DNA from 4 places in the Streptomyces sp. NPDC058307 genome. Region 1 is predicted to be linked to each of the others. Evidence: riboswitches for the same ligand, from Rfam matches in the RefSeq annotation. Region 1 holds a riboswitch; each other region holds the start of a gene.

Region 1 (3,198 bases):
TGCCGCCGAGCACGTCGAGGTAGTGCTCGACCGGATCGCGGCCGTCCTGCGGCCCGGCCGTCTCCAGGATCTGCCCGGTGACCAGGCGCTCGAACGCCTCCGACTGCACCCGGACGGCCGCGGGCCCGAGGTCGGCCAGGATGTGCGAGGCGCGGGCGAACAGGAAGTCGCCCGTCAGCACGGCCACCGAGTTGCCCCAGCGGGTGTTGGCGCTGTCGACACCCCGCCTGACCTCGGCCTCGTCCATGACGTCGTCGTGGTACAGCGTCGCGAGGTGGGTCAGCTCCACCACCACGGCCGACGGCACCAGGCCCGGCGCATAGGGGTCACCGAACTGGGCGGCGAGCATCACGAGCAACGGCCGAAACCGCTTTCCACCCGCCCGCACCAGGTGCTGCGCGGCCTCCGTGATGAAGGGGACCTCGCTCTTGGTGGCCTCGAGCAGTCCCTCCTCGACAGCCGCCAATCCGGCCTGGACATCGGCTTCCAGAGCCTGGTCCCGCACGCTCAGCCCGAACGGCCCGACGACGGTCACGAGGGGTCTCCTGTCTGCTGGTGTCTACTGGCGGTCACACGGAATGTCGATAGGTCGCTGCCCTCACTCAAGTCAGCGTATCCGGTCACCTTTGGATCACCGATAGCGCCCGCCCCGTCCATGCCAGGCGGTATCGGATCACGACCGGTATGTTTTTGATCATCTGATAAGAACAAATATCTATCGACTTGTACGGAATGGACCGCTATTGCGGGATGGGCACCGGAGCAGCGGACCCCACGGGCCGCCGGTTGAGCATGAGTTGAGACTCTTGCCCCTTTTGCACCTCTTGCGATCCACTGTGACTTGACCCACTCGTGCGGACGGACCGGCATGAATCCGGAATCTGGCGATCCGCCTTTGCCCGTGCGTGAGTTGAGGCTTGGCGAACGCAAAGGATCAAGCGCCTCAAATGCCTCGTACCAAGGTCAATAGGCATCGCATGTGAATTCGCCACTTGTTTCGGACATGTGCTCTCGCATACGTTCCCGGCCTGTCGGGCGGACGCCGAATCCTGCCACCGCCCGTACACCCACCGAGAACCACGGCAGGAGCGGGGGAACCAGGTAGACCGCCGAACCGGATGTCTTCGGACATACCGGCACGGCTTGGGGTGAAGTCACGCCATTCATAGGCGAGGCCGGGCATCTCCCGCCCGAACCCGACAGCTCACCTCGCAGGCGACGGAGAGGAACTTCACCATGTCCGCTGCCGCTCAGCACCGACGTACCCGCACCAGCCGTCTCGTCCGCAAGCTCGCCGTCGTGGGCACCGGAGCCGCCGTACTCGCGCTCCCCCTCATCGGCGCCACCACCGCGTCCGCGGCCACCCCGGCCGTGCAGACCGCGACCACGCTCGGCTACTCCGACACCCTCGACGGCTGGATCCGGGCCTCCCTCGCCGTCATGGCGGAGCACGGGATTCCCGGCTCCTACGACGGCATCTACCGCAACGTCATCCGCGAGTCCTCCGGCAACCCCTACGCCATCAACCTCTGGGACTCCAACGCGGCCGCCGGCACGCCCTCCAAGGGCCTGCTCCAGGTGATCGACCCGACCTTCAACGCGTACCACGTGGCCAACACCTCGTGGGACCCGTACGACCCGGTCGCGAACATCACCGCGGCCTGCAACTACGCGGCCCAGCGGTACGGGTCCATCGACAACGTGTTCGGCGCGTACTAGGAACTAGGCCTCACGGAACAGTCCTTCGAGGACGACGGCGACGCCGTCGTCCTCGTTCGACAGGGTCACCTGGTCGGCCACGGCCCTGAGTTCGGGGTGGGCGTTGGCCATCGCCACGCCACGGGCCGCCCAGTCGAACATGGGGATGTCGTTGGGCATGTCCCCGAAGGCGATCGTCGTCTCCGGCCCCAGGCCCAGGTGTCCGGCGGCCAGCGCGAGGCCCGTCGCCTTGGTGATGCCGCATGGCTGGAGTTCGACGGTCCCGGGCCCCGACATGGTGACCGTCGCCAGCGAACTCACCACCGAACGCGCCGTGACCGCCAACTCGTCGTCGGACAGGTAGGGGTGGCGCAGCAGCACCTTGCTGATCGGCTCGCACCACAGGTCGTCGCGCCGGCCGACCCGTACGGCGGGCAGGGTCGGGTGGGGCATCAGATAGCCCGGTTCGATGAGCGTGAGCCCGTCGACACCGTCCTGGTCCACAGCCGCGTACACCTGACCGACCTCGGCCTCGATCTTGCCCAGCGCGGTCTCGGCCAGCTCCCGGTCCAGGGTCACCGACCAGAGCAGACGGTCCGCGCCGGCGTCGTACACCTGCGCGCCCTGTCCGCACACCGCGAGCCCCGTGCTGCCGAGGTCGTCGAGCAGGGGCCGCACTCTGGGCGCCGGCCGTCCCGTCACGACGAGATGCCGGGCCCCACCCGCGGCCACCCGGGCGAGCGCGGCCAACGACCGGTCGGAGAAGGTGTCGTCGGCGCGCAGCAGCGTGCCGTCCAGGTCGGTGGCGATCAGGGCATATGCGGGGGAGGCGGCCATGATCAGAGAATACGGATGGTTGGCCCCCGCGACTCGACGCGAACCGGACGGCTGCTGCTTTCACATCCGTTGACGTGCGTTCCGCTTCCGGGGTGCCGCAGAGCGGGGCCGCTGCCGCTCCGGGGTGCCGCAGAGCGGGCCGCTGGCGCTCCGTCCCATTCGCCTATGCCGAGTCCCGGACCACCAGTTCCGTCGGGAGGATCACTCCGGCCGTGTCCTCGCCGGCGATCTGGGCCAGCAGCATGCGGACCATCTCGGCGCTGATGCGGTCGAAGGGCTGGCGCATGGTGGTCAGGGCGGGGGCGATGGCGGTGGCCGCCGGGGAGTCGTCGAAGCCGCCGACAGCGATGTCCTCCGGCACCGCACGCCCGGCCTGCTGAAGGACGCCCACGACGCCGAGGGCCATGAGGTCCGAGGCGACGAACACCGCGTCCAGGTCCGGGGCCTGGGCCAGCAGGCTGCGGGCGGCCCGTTCGCCGCCGCTGCGCCGGAAGTCGCCCTCGACGACGAGCGCCGGGTCGTAGGGCAGCCCGGCCTCGGCGAGCATGTCCCGGTAGCCGGCGAGGCGGTCGGGGCCGCCCGGCATGTCCAGCGGCCCGGTGACCATGCCGATGCGTCGGCGGCCGCCCGCGAGGAGATGGCGGACCATGTCCTGCGCGCCCT
Region 2 (3,198 bases), on a different contig from region 1:
TGTTCGGCCTGGTCCTGGGCGTCGTCCAGCAGTTTGCGGGCGGCGTCCGGGTCACGCTCGTAGGCCCGCTTGGCGAGTCCGATCCGCATCGACAGCGCCACCAGGTTGGCCTGGGCGCCGTCGTGCAGGTCCCGCTCGATGCGGCGCAGCTCGGCCTCGTGCGCGGCGATCGCGTCGGCCCGGGTCTCCCGCAGCTCCTCGACCCGGCGGGCCAGCCTGGCACTCGGGGACGGCATGAGCAGCACGGCCGACCAGCGGGCCTCGGTGTCCGCGAGCCGCACGATCAGCGGCAGGACGACGGGGGCTCGGCGCAGCGCTCCGGCCCACACGCCGTCGACCAGCAGGCCGAGGGGCCACAGCGGGAGGGCGAGGGCGAGGAGGGCGCCGTAGAGGTAGTAGGCGAGCATCCAGCGCAGGTCCCTGAGCGTGCCGGGGTCCCGCACCGAGATGCGCAGCCGTTCGCGCAGGGTGCCGGTCATCGGTGTGTACGCCTCGGGGATCTCCCGGCCCGTCCACAGGGCGGTCAGGTTCCGCTTGGCGCCGGCGATCCGCCGTATCAGCAGCACGGCCTCGGGCAGCAGCCAGCAGCCGACCACGGCGACCGTACCGATGGCGGCGATCAGGAGCACCGTGATGAAGAGGTACATGCCGAAGCACATCGCCGCGGCCACGACGAGATGCACGGTCGCCATCGCCGTCCGCTGCACCGACTTCCACATGCGGCTCACGCTAGACGAACGGGCCCCGGGCGCACGGTGTAGCCCGCTACACCATCGGGGGCCGGGCGAGGATCACTCCCCGCGGCGGTCCTGGCCATCGCCGACTCGACCACCTGCACGACGCCCGGAACAACCCTGGCGCGGAGCACTCCCCGGATGACGTATGCTGGTTACACAACGGCGCGGGGTGGAGCAGCTCGGTAGCTCGCTGGGCTCATAACCCAGAGGTCGCAGGTTCAAATCCTGTCCCCGCTACTCAAGGCTCAGGGCCGGAATCCAGTTCACTGGATTCCGGCCCTGAGTGTTTTTTCCGCTCGTGACGTGATGTGACGCGGGGTGAGCGCGTGACCGCCCTCCGCGTTACAGCTGACATACCGTCAATGTCCGTGTGTGGCTTGAGTGAAGGTCAACTCGCCCGTTTTTAGCCGTTCATGGGCCGTAAGTCCTGCCGGGTTTCGTTAATGATCAAGTGGAACAGCTTGGAATCGGGCCCCCGGGTCTATTAACGTTCGATAACGCAGCGCGGTCGTCCCAGCCGTCACAAGAGACGGCTCCGTGCTCACGCGCCGAATTCCGCAAGGGAACCGGGGAACCACCAACTTGGGGTGAATCGCTCGTACTCCGCCGTGGCAGCACGGTCGGTATACGCGCGTAGGAGACCTTCCTGCTCCGAACCCGTCAGCTAACCCGGTAGGCGAGAAGGAAGGAAAGGAGCGCGCCCACGTGGCGTCCAACCCGCCTGCCCCCGAGGCGCCGTACGTCCCGAGCGACACCCTCGTATACGGCGGCTACCGTGCCGACGACGAGGCCCCGCTCGGCGAGTGGAACCCCACCGCGGACTCCCTCGCCCCCGTACGAGGCCGGCATCGCGTCGCCAAGCAGCGTGGCGGAGGGTTCGCCCGTAGCTCCACCGTTCTGGGCGTCGGTGTCATAGCCGCCGTCAGCGCCGGCGGGATGGCCAGCGCCAACACCGGCAAGCCGCCGGTCTCCATCTCGCTGCCGGACCTGCCCAACGTGGGCTCGCTCATCTCGGACGACTCCGCCCCCGCCGCGGACGACACGAGCGCCTTCAGCAGTGTCGGCGCCACCACCGCCGACACCGTCAAGGGCACCTCGGGCGCCGGTGAGGCGCTGCGCTCGCGCATCCTGGCCCAGGCCGAGGTGCAGCAGGGCCAGCTCGACACCAAGGCCGCCCAGGCCATCGCGGACGCCGCCGAGAAGGAGGCCGACGCGGCCGCCGCCAAGGCGGAGAAGGAGGCCCAGGAGAAGGCCACCGCCGCGAAGAAGAAGGCGGAGGAGGCGGCCGCGAAGAAGGCCGAGGCCGCGCGCCTGGCCGAGCTCGCCAAGCAGTACACGCTGCCGACCTCGTCGTACACCATCACGGGCACCTTCGGTCAGGCCGGCTCCCTGTGGGCCTCCGGCTACCACACGGGCCTCGACTTCGCCGCCCCCACGGGCACGCTCATCAAGGCGATCCACGGCGGCACCGTCACCCAGGCCGGCTGGGCCGGTTCCTACGGCTACCGCACGATCCTCACCCTCGACGACGGCACCGAGCTGTGGTTCTGCCACCAGTCCTCGATCAACGTCAGCGTCGGCCAGAAGGTCGGCACCGGTGACGTCATCGGACGCGTGGGCGCCACGGGCAACGTGACCGGCGCGCACCTGCACCTGGAGGTCCACCCGGGCGGCTCGGCCAACGGGATCGACCCGATGACGTGGCTGCGCGGCAAGGGGCTCACTCCCTGAGGCGCCCCTCGGGGTTCCCGGAGGTTCCCGCCGGTGCGCCGGAGTAGCTGCTTCCGCTTGTTTACGAGGACTTTGCGGCCATAGCGGAAGACCGGCGCCCGGCGCGGGCGTTGACGTATGGCATGACTTCTCTTCGCAAGCTCGGCTCCTCCGACCTCGAGGTCTTCCCGCTCACCCTCGGTGGCAACGTCTTCGGCTGGACCGCTGACGAGGCCACCTCCTTCGACGTGCTCGACGCGTACACCGCGGCCGGCGGCAACTTCATCGACACGGCCGACGTCTACTCGGCGTGGGTCGAGGGAAACTCCGGCGGCGAGTCCGAGACCGTCATCGGCAAGTGGCTGGCGGCCCGCGGCAACCGCGACGACGTCGTCATCGCCACGAAGGTCAGCCAGCACCCCGACTTCCCGGGCCTGTCCGGGGCGAACATCAAGGCCGCCGCCGACGCCTCCCTGAAGCGCCTGGGCACCGACCACATCGACCTGTACTACACCCACGTCGACAAGACCGAGGTGCCGGTCGAGGAGATCATCGGCGCGCTGGACGACCTGGTGAGGGCGGGCAAGGTGCGGGCGATCGGCGCCTCCAACATCTCCGCCGCGCGCCTCGCGGAGTCCCTCGCCTTCTCCGACCGCGAGGGCCTCGCGCGCTATGTCGCCCTCCAGCCCCACTACAACCTGGTCTCGCGCGACACGTACGAGGGTGAACTCGAGGCCGTCGCCGCCCGGGA
Region 3 (3,198 bases), on a different contig from region 1:
CACCCGCCTCCCGGATCTCCAACTGGCGGTCGATTCGGCTGATTTGCGGTGGCGTGGGGGACTCATCATGCGTGGACTGCGCACTTTGCCGGTGGAGTTCACGCCCGTCTGGTAATCGACCGAGAGACCCCTCTTGTCCCGGATCGGAGGCGGGTAAACGTGACGAGTCCTCAAGTTTGTGATCCTCACGTGATCTACGCGGCATTAACTTGTGACAAGTGATCGAATCCCTATACGTTCACGGACCAGCGCGGTGCCCCGCACCACTCGCCGCGCCGGTACTTGCTGTCTCGGGAAAGGTCCCCTCATGCTCTCCGGGAACGGTCGTCACCGTCGCCCCCGTCAGGCTCCCGCTCTCCTCGTGGCGGCCGGTGTGACGGGCTCCGCCATCGCGATCCCACTGCTCGGAGCGACCGGGGCGAGCGCCGCCACCGGCACCACCTGGGACCGGGTCGCGGAGTGCGAGAGCGGCAGCTCCTGGAGCGCCAACGACGGCAACGGCTACTACGGCGGCCTGCAGATGTCCCAGGAGAACTGGGAGAAGTACGGCGGCCTCGCATACGCCGAGACGGCGGACCTCGCCAGTCGCAACCAGCAGATAGCCGTGGCCGAGAAGCTCCTCGCGGACCAGGGCATCGCCGCCTGGCCGACCTGCGGTCTGCTCGGCGGTCTCAGCAAGGACTCGAGCTCGGCCGACGTCGACACGGGGGTGGGGAGCGGGACGCCCTCGCCCTCGGCGTCCGACTCGTCGAACACATCCGGTTCATCGGGCTCGTCCGGTTCCTCCGGTTCCGCCGACTCTTCGGGCTCCGAGGAGTCCTCCGGTCTGCTCGACGGGCTGGACGGTTCGTCCGTGACGCCCTCGCCGTCGGCCACTCCCTCCGGTGACGACAGTTCCGCCAAGCCGGACAAAAAGAACCCTTCGACTTCCGACGGTTCCGCCGCAGCGGACACCCAGCCTTCCGACAGCTCGCCCGTGGTGAGCACGGAAGAGGACGAAGCGGACAAGTCGTGGCAGCGGGGCAGCTCTTCGGCCCTCGTGGACGTCGGCGCCCTCGGTTCCGGCAAGCACCGCGGCTCCAGCGCCGAGGAGATTGCGACGAAGAGCACAGCCTCCTCCCCGGCCGGCCGGCATGCCGTCGGCACCTACACCGTCCAGGAGGGCGACTCCCTCGTCTCCATCGCCGACTCCCTTGGCCTCGACGGCGGATGGCGTGCCCTCTACGCCGAGAACAAGGACCGCATCGGGGCCGACCCGAACGGCATCGTCGCCGGTCAGACCCTCGACACAGGGGCTGAATAGGGCTGAAAAGGCCTGAAAAACAGCGGGAGTTCACGTCACACTTCGCACTGAATGTCCACTTTGGTGAAAGTGTGGGATGAGTCTCAGAAGCCCTGATCGTCTTTGAAATTCGACCGAGCCCGTGTCTACGGTCGTGACCGCTCGGCAACCCGAGCCCCGTCGGTCGCAACGCCGAATCCTGCCAGTGGCCGAACGGGAACAGTCGTCGCGTCAAGCGCCGTAGGCAGGAGCGGGGGACCCAAGGTAAGTGCCGGACCCAGCAGTTCAGCTGGACCGGCTTGGGGTTAAGTCGCGCACCGGGAGGTGCGCGGCCGGGCAACTCAACCGGCCCGAACCCGACAGCTCACCTCGCAGGCGTCGGTGAGGGGATCCACCATGCTGTTTTCCGGCAAGGGCAAGCACCGCCGTCCGTCCAAGGCCACCCGTGCCGCCGCTCTGGCGGGTGTCACCGGTGTCGCCATCGCCGCCCCGCTGATGGCGGCCGGCAACGCCTCCGCCGCTACCGCCTCCGAGTGGGACACCGTCGCCCAGTGCGAGTCCGGCGGTAACTGGTCCATCAACACCGGCAACGGCTACTACGGCGGCCTGCAGTTCTCCGCCTCCACCTGGGCCGCGTACGGCGGCACGCAGTACGCCGCGCAGGCCAACCAGGCCAGCAAGTCCCAGCAGATCGCCGTCGCCGAGAAGGTCCTCGCCTCCCAGGGCAAGGGTGCCTGGCCGGTCTGCGGCAAGGGCCTGTCCAGCGCCGGCTACAGCGGCAGCAGCTCGTCCTCCTCGTCGAACTCCAGCTCCTCTAACTCCAGCTCCTCGAACACGAGCAGCCGTTCGACCGAGAAGCAGAGCGCCTCGCGTTCGGCCGAGCGTCCGGCCGCCAAGAAGACCGTCACCACCCCGACCGGCAAGAAGGTCAAGAAGGGCGACGGCGAGTACAAGGTCGTCAAGGGCGACACGCTCAGCTCGATCGCCGAGAAGCACAAGGTCAAGGGCGGCTGGCAGAAGCTGTTCAAGCTGAACAAGGACATCATCACCGACGCCGACTTCATCTACCCGGGTCAGCAGCTGCACCTGAAGTAGGCCCCGGCTGAACCACAGTGCCCTCACAGCCGTGTCCTTCATGATGAAGGCCTCGTGAGGGTCACCCCCCGTCCCCACGGGCTCCCCGCTCCGGTGCGTGTTCCCCCGTACGCACCGGGGCGGGGTTTTTTCATGCTCGCCGAGGCCCGTCTTTGTTCAGTTCAGAAACAATTTACTCTCGGTTCTGTCCAGGGGGCGGTCCACACGGTGGCCGATCCCCCGGAGCCGGTTAGGCTCGGTCTCGCAGAACCCACCGCGGTCCCGGCGGACCGTGTCACATCCCAAGAAGGAGATGCTCGTGCCGTCCATCGACGTCGTCGTAGCCCGGGAAATCCTGGACTCCCGAGGCAACCCCACGGTCGAGGTCGAGGTCGGCCTCGACGACGGCAGCACCGGTCGTGCCGCCGTCCCGTCCGGCGCCTCCACGGGCGCCTTCGAGGCCATCGAGCTGCGCGACGGTGACCCGAACCGCTACCAGGGCAAGGGTGTCGAGAAGGCCGTGCTGGCCGTCATCGAGCAGATCGGCCCGGAGCTGGTCGGCTACGACGCCACCGAGCAGCGTCTGATCGACCAGGCGATGTTCGACCTGGACGCCACCGACAACAAGGGCTCGCTCGGCGCCAACGCCATCCTCGGCGTCTCCCTCGCCGTCGCCCACGCCGCCTCCGAGGCCAGCGACCTCCCCCTCTTCCGCTACCTGGGCGGCCCGAACGCGCACCTGCTGCCGGTGCCGATGATGAACATCCTGAACGGCGGCTCGCACGCCGACTCCAACGTGGACATCCAGGAGTTCATGATCGCCCCGATCGGCGCGGAGTCCT
Region 4 (3,198 bases), on a different contig from region 1:
GTGCTGCTGGCGGCGGGCACCCCCGGCAAGCGGTCCGTCCTGCCGGGCGCCCGGGTGGTGATCCACCAGCCCGCGCTGAGCGAGCCGGTGCAGGGACAGGCGAACGATCTGGCCATCCAGGCCGAGGAGTTGATCCGGGTGCGGGCCCGCCTGGAGGAGATGCTGGTCCGGCACACCGGACGCAGCCCCGAACAGGTGAGCGCGGACATCGAGCGCGACAGGATCCTGGACGCCCGGGGCGCCGTGGAGTACGGCCTGGCGGACGCGATCGTCCCGAGCCGCAGGTCCTCCCACCCCGCACCGGGCGCGAGGTGATCGCCCGATGGTCCCGGACCTTCCACCGCTGCCCGCACTCACGCGCGCCGAGGGCGAGCTGATCGACCGTTATCTCGACGTGGTCGACCTGCTGGGCCGGATCAACCCGGCCCGGCGCGAGGACACCTACGGCGGCCTGCGCGCCGCGCAGGCGCTGGTGAGCAGGGCGACCGAGCTGCGCGACGCGCTGGTGCTGATGCACGGCCGGGGTGAGCGCGAACTGCACGCCGAGACGCTGGCGCGGGCGCTGCGGGTCCTGGACGGCGAGCGGCGTACGGCCCGGGTCACCGTCCCTCCCGAGCCCGACAGTTGATGAGGCGTCCGGACCTGAGTCGAAACGGACCAAACGACGTACCCCCTATTGGAGGAGGCACGGCTCCCTTTTTGCGAGCGTCGAACTTGCGCAACGCGCCTGGTTCGCTACCGGAACGAGGCCCTTCTGTGCTGGTCCGGGGGTCTCCTGACCCCTCGACACCCCTTCCTTCGGGGTCCTTCGAAGGGGTGTCCACCCAAACGGGTGAGTGGTGAGTAACACCACAAATCATCGGTTCCGTTGGGCTTTTCGCACTTTCTTGCGCCAAGATCCCTGTCTGACGACAAGCCCCCGCCGCAGTGGCGGGGCGATCCGGGCGGACGCCGAGTCCTGCCGCCGCCCGGATGACCGGTCGACAGAAGTGGATCGGCAGGAGTGGAGGACCCAAGCACGACGGGTCGCCGGAACGGTCACACCATGACCGGGCCGAGCATCCCTTGGGGTGAAGCCGCGTCAGCGGCCGGGCAACTTCGCCAGCCCGAATCCGACAGGTCATCCTTCACAGGCGGCTGACGAAGGGTTGCGCATGACTGCGCTCAATCGTGTCCCGTCGCTGATGGTCCGGGCCGGTACGGCCTCGGCCTTCGCCATCGCCGCCGTGGGCGGCTCCGTCGTGGTCCCGGGCCTCGCGCCCGACGCCGCGGCAGCGACACCTGCGACGAAGGCACTCAAGGTAGCGGCCTCCAAGAAGGGCTCGCCGTACAAGTACGGCGCCACCGGGCCCCGCCGCTTCGACTGCTCAGGGCTCACGCTGTACTCGTTCAAGAAGGCGGGCAAGAAGCTCCCGCGCACGGCGGCCCAGCAGTACAACAAGACCCGCCACATCGGCGTGCGCAGCCGCAAGGCCGGCGACCTGGTGTTCTTCCACTCGGGTTCGAACGTGTACCACGTCGGCATCTACGCCGGGAAGGGAAAGATCTGGCACGCCCCGAAGACCGGGGACGTGGTGCGACTGCAGAAGATCTGGACGAAGAGCGTCTGGTACGGCCGGGTCAAGTGACGCCCCCGAGGGGGCGGCGGCGACCTGACCTCCCGTCGCCCTCTCGGGCCTCCCGTGACACGGGCTCAGGTGGTTACCCGTGCCGCATGGCCGACCACAGCCGGTGCACCGCCCGCAGCGAGACCCGTTGGAGTGCGCCGGCCGCAACTTCGGCGAACTGCTCCAGGAACTGCGCGTCACCCAGACCGGGGTGCAGATCCTCTTCGCCTTTCTGCTGACCCTGGCCTTCACCCGGCGCTTCCCGTCGCCCGACACCTTCCAGCGCGCCCCGTACGTCACCACGCTGCTGTTCGCGGTGCTCGCGGCGGCCCTCTTCACCGCGCCCGCCGCCCTGCACCGCTCGCTCTTCCAACGCGGCGCCAAGGCCCGCATCGTGCCGGTCTCCTCCCGGCTCGCGACGGTCGGCATGGGGGTTCTGGTGTTCGCGTTCACCGGATCGGTGCTGCTCGTGGTGGACGTGACGACGGGCCGGGCGGGCGGAGTGGCCGCGGGCGCGGCGACCCTGATGGTGTGTGTGGGCCTGTGGGGCACGCTTCCCCGACTGGTCCGGCGGGCGGGCCTCGCCGAGGAGCGCGAGGCGGCACCGGCGCGCCCGGCACCCCGGCCGGCGGAGCACGAGGTGATCAGGCCGCGCGCGGCGGCCCGCCCGGGAGCATCACCCCGAGAGCCGTCACCGCGCCTGCGGCGACCCCGACGACGGCTCGGCCGCCCCAGCGTGCGACAGAGCGCGGCCGGTCTGACACGCGTGCCCGCGGCACCCGCGTCCGCGACCGGTCGGTCACGGCTCCTGCTGGCCGGCGGCGGTGACCGGCTCCGCAGGTACGGTCCAGGGCAGTTCGATGGAGACGGTCTTGCCGCCTTCCCGGGTGGGCCTGACGCTCAGTCTGCCGCCGTACTCCGCGGCGAGCCAGCGGATGATCACCATCCCCCGCCCGTTGTCCTGCTGGACCGCGGCCGGCAGCCGCTTGGGGAAGCGGGGGTGGCTGTCGGTGACCCCGATGCGCAGGTGTTCGTCACGCTCCAGCTCGATGTCCACCGTGAAGGTGGGTGACTGCCCGAAGGTGTGCTGTACGGCGTTGGTGGTGAGTTCGGAGACGATGAGCCGGACGGTCTCGGCGGCGTCGGTGGTCGGCGGCAGCCCCCACTCCGCCAGTGTGGTCAGGACATAGGTGCGGGCCGCGGAGACCGAGGCGGGTTCGCTCGGCAGAGTGACGGATGCTTCCAGGTGGTCTGCCATGGCGACGTCGTCCCTTTCCCACGGGACCGGAGTCCGACACGGTGCGGATGGTTCGAGTACGGTCCCGGACTGGTGGTTCATCGTCAGAGTGCCATCACCGAGGCCGTGACGGGTGCCGATCCACCAAGATGTGCATATATCTGTCGCTCGAAGCGGTGAACTCCGCGACGCGAGACCGTATGCGGGCGGCTCGCACGGAGTAAGGAGTAGCGCCATGCAGCACGGCCCCGCGGTGCGTCGGCGAAAACTGGGCGCCGAACTGCGTGCGCTGCGCGCGAGTGCGGGGCTCACCAGCGGTGAGGCCGCCCGGCTCGTGGGCTGGCACCAGTCGAA

What was found. A riboswitch is a leader RNA that binds a small molecule or an ion and turns the genes downstream of it on or off. The one in region 1 is predicted to bind cyclic di-AMP.
Region 2: it holds a riboswitch for cyclic di-AMP, as region 1 does, so the genes downstream of both, ACFVYN_RS39455 (M23 family metallopeptidase) here and ACFVYN_RS19290 (transglycosylase SLT domain-containing protein) in region 1, are expected to answer to the same signal.
Region 3: it holds a riboswitch for cyclic di-AMP, as region 1 does, so the genes downstream of both, ACFVYN_RS31155 (transglycosylase family protein) here and ACFVYN_RS19290 (transglycosylase SLT domain-containing protein) in region 1, are expected to answer to the same signal.
Region 4: it holds a riboswitch for cyclic di-AMP, as region 1 does, so the genes downstream of both, ACFVYN_RS11670 (C40 family peptidase) here and ACFVYN_RS19290 (transglycosylase SLT domain-containing protein) in region 1, are expected to answer to the same signal.

The regions. Positions count from the first base shown of each region.
Region 1 is NZ_JBHVYZ010000024.1:98,803-102,000, reverse strand. Features, by position in the region: gene ACFVYN_RS19295 (polyprenyl synthetase family protein) at 1-535, opposite strand, end outside; cyclic di-AMP (ydaO/yuaA leader) riboswitch at 1,059-1,231, shown strand; gene ACFVYN_RS19290 (transglycosylase SLT domain-containing protein) at 1,237-1,719, shown strand; gene ACFVYN_RS19285 (HAD family hydrolase) at 1,723-2,535, opposite strand; gene ACFVYN_RS19280 (LacI family DNA-binding transcriptional regulator) at 2,699-3,198, opposite strand, start outside.
Region 2 is NZ_JBHVYZ010000105.1:8,680-11,877, reverse strand. Features, by position in the region: gene ACFVYN_RS39465 (histidine kinase) at 1-719, opposite strand, end outside; tRNA gene ACFVYN_RS39460 (tRNA-Met) at 901-974, shown strand; cyclic di-AMP (ydaO/yuaA leader) riboswitch at 1,274-1,431, shown strand; gene ACFVYN_RS39455 (M23 family metallopeptidase) at 1,443-2,468, shown strand; gene ACFVYN_RS39450 (aldo/keto reductase) at 2,591-3,198, shown strand, end outside.
Region 3 is NZ_JBHVYZ010000055.1:41,208-44,405, forward strand. Features, by position in the region: gene ACFVYN_RS31145 (cytochrome P450) at 1-115, shown strand, start outside; gene ACFVYN_RS31150 (transglycosylase family protein) at 308-1,303, shown strand; cyclic di-AMP (ydaO/yuaA leader) riboswitch at 1,509-1,675, shown strand; gene ACFVYN_RS31155 (transglycosylase family protein) at 1,679-2,377, shown strand; gene eno (phosphopyruvate hydratase) at 2,670-3,198, shown strand, end outside.
Region 4 is NZ_JBHVYZ010000012.1:66,967-70,164, forward strand. Features, by position in the region: gene ACFVYN_RS11660 (ATP-dependent Clp protease proteolytic subunit) at 1-315, shown strand, start outside; gene ACFVYN_RS11665 (hypothetical protein) at 323-628, shown strand; cyclic di-AMP (ydaO/yuaA leader) riboswitch at 940-1,151, shown strand; gene ACFVYN_RS11670 (C40 family peptidase) at 1,155-1,628, shown strand; partial or broken gene ACFVYN_RS11675 (DUF6328 family protein) at 1,819-2,106, shown strand; gene ACFVYN_RS11680 (ATP-binding protein) at 2,407-2,865, opposite strand; gene ACFVYN_RS11685 (helix-turn-helix domain-containing protein) at 3,080-3,198, shown strand, end outside.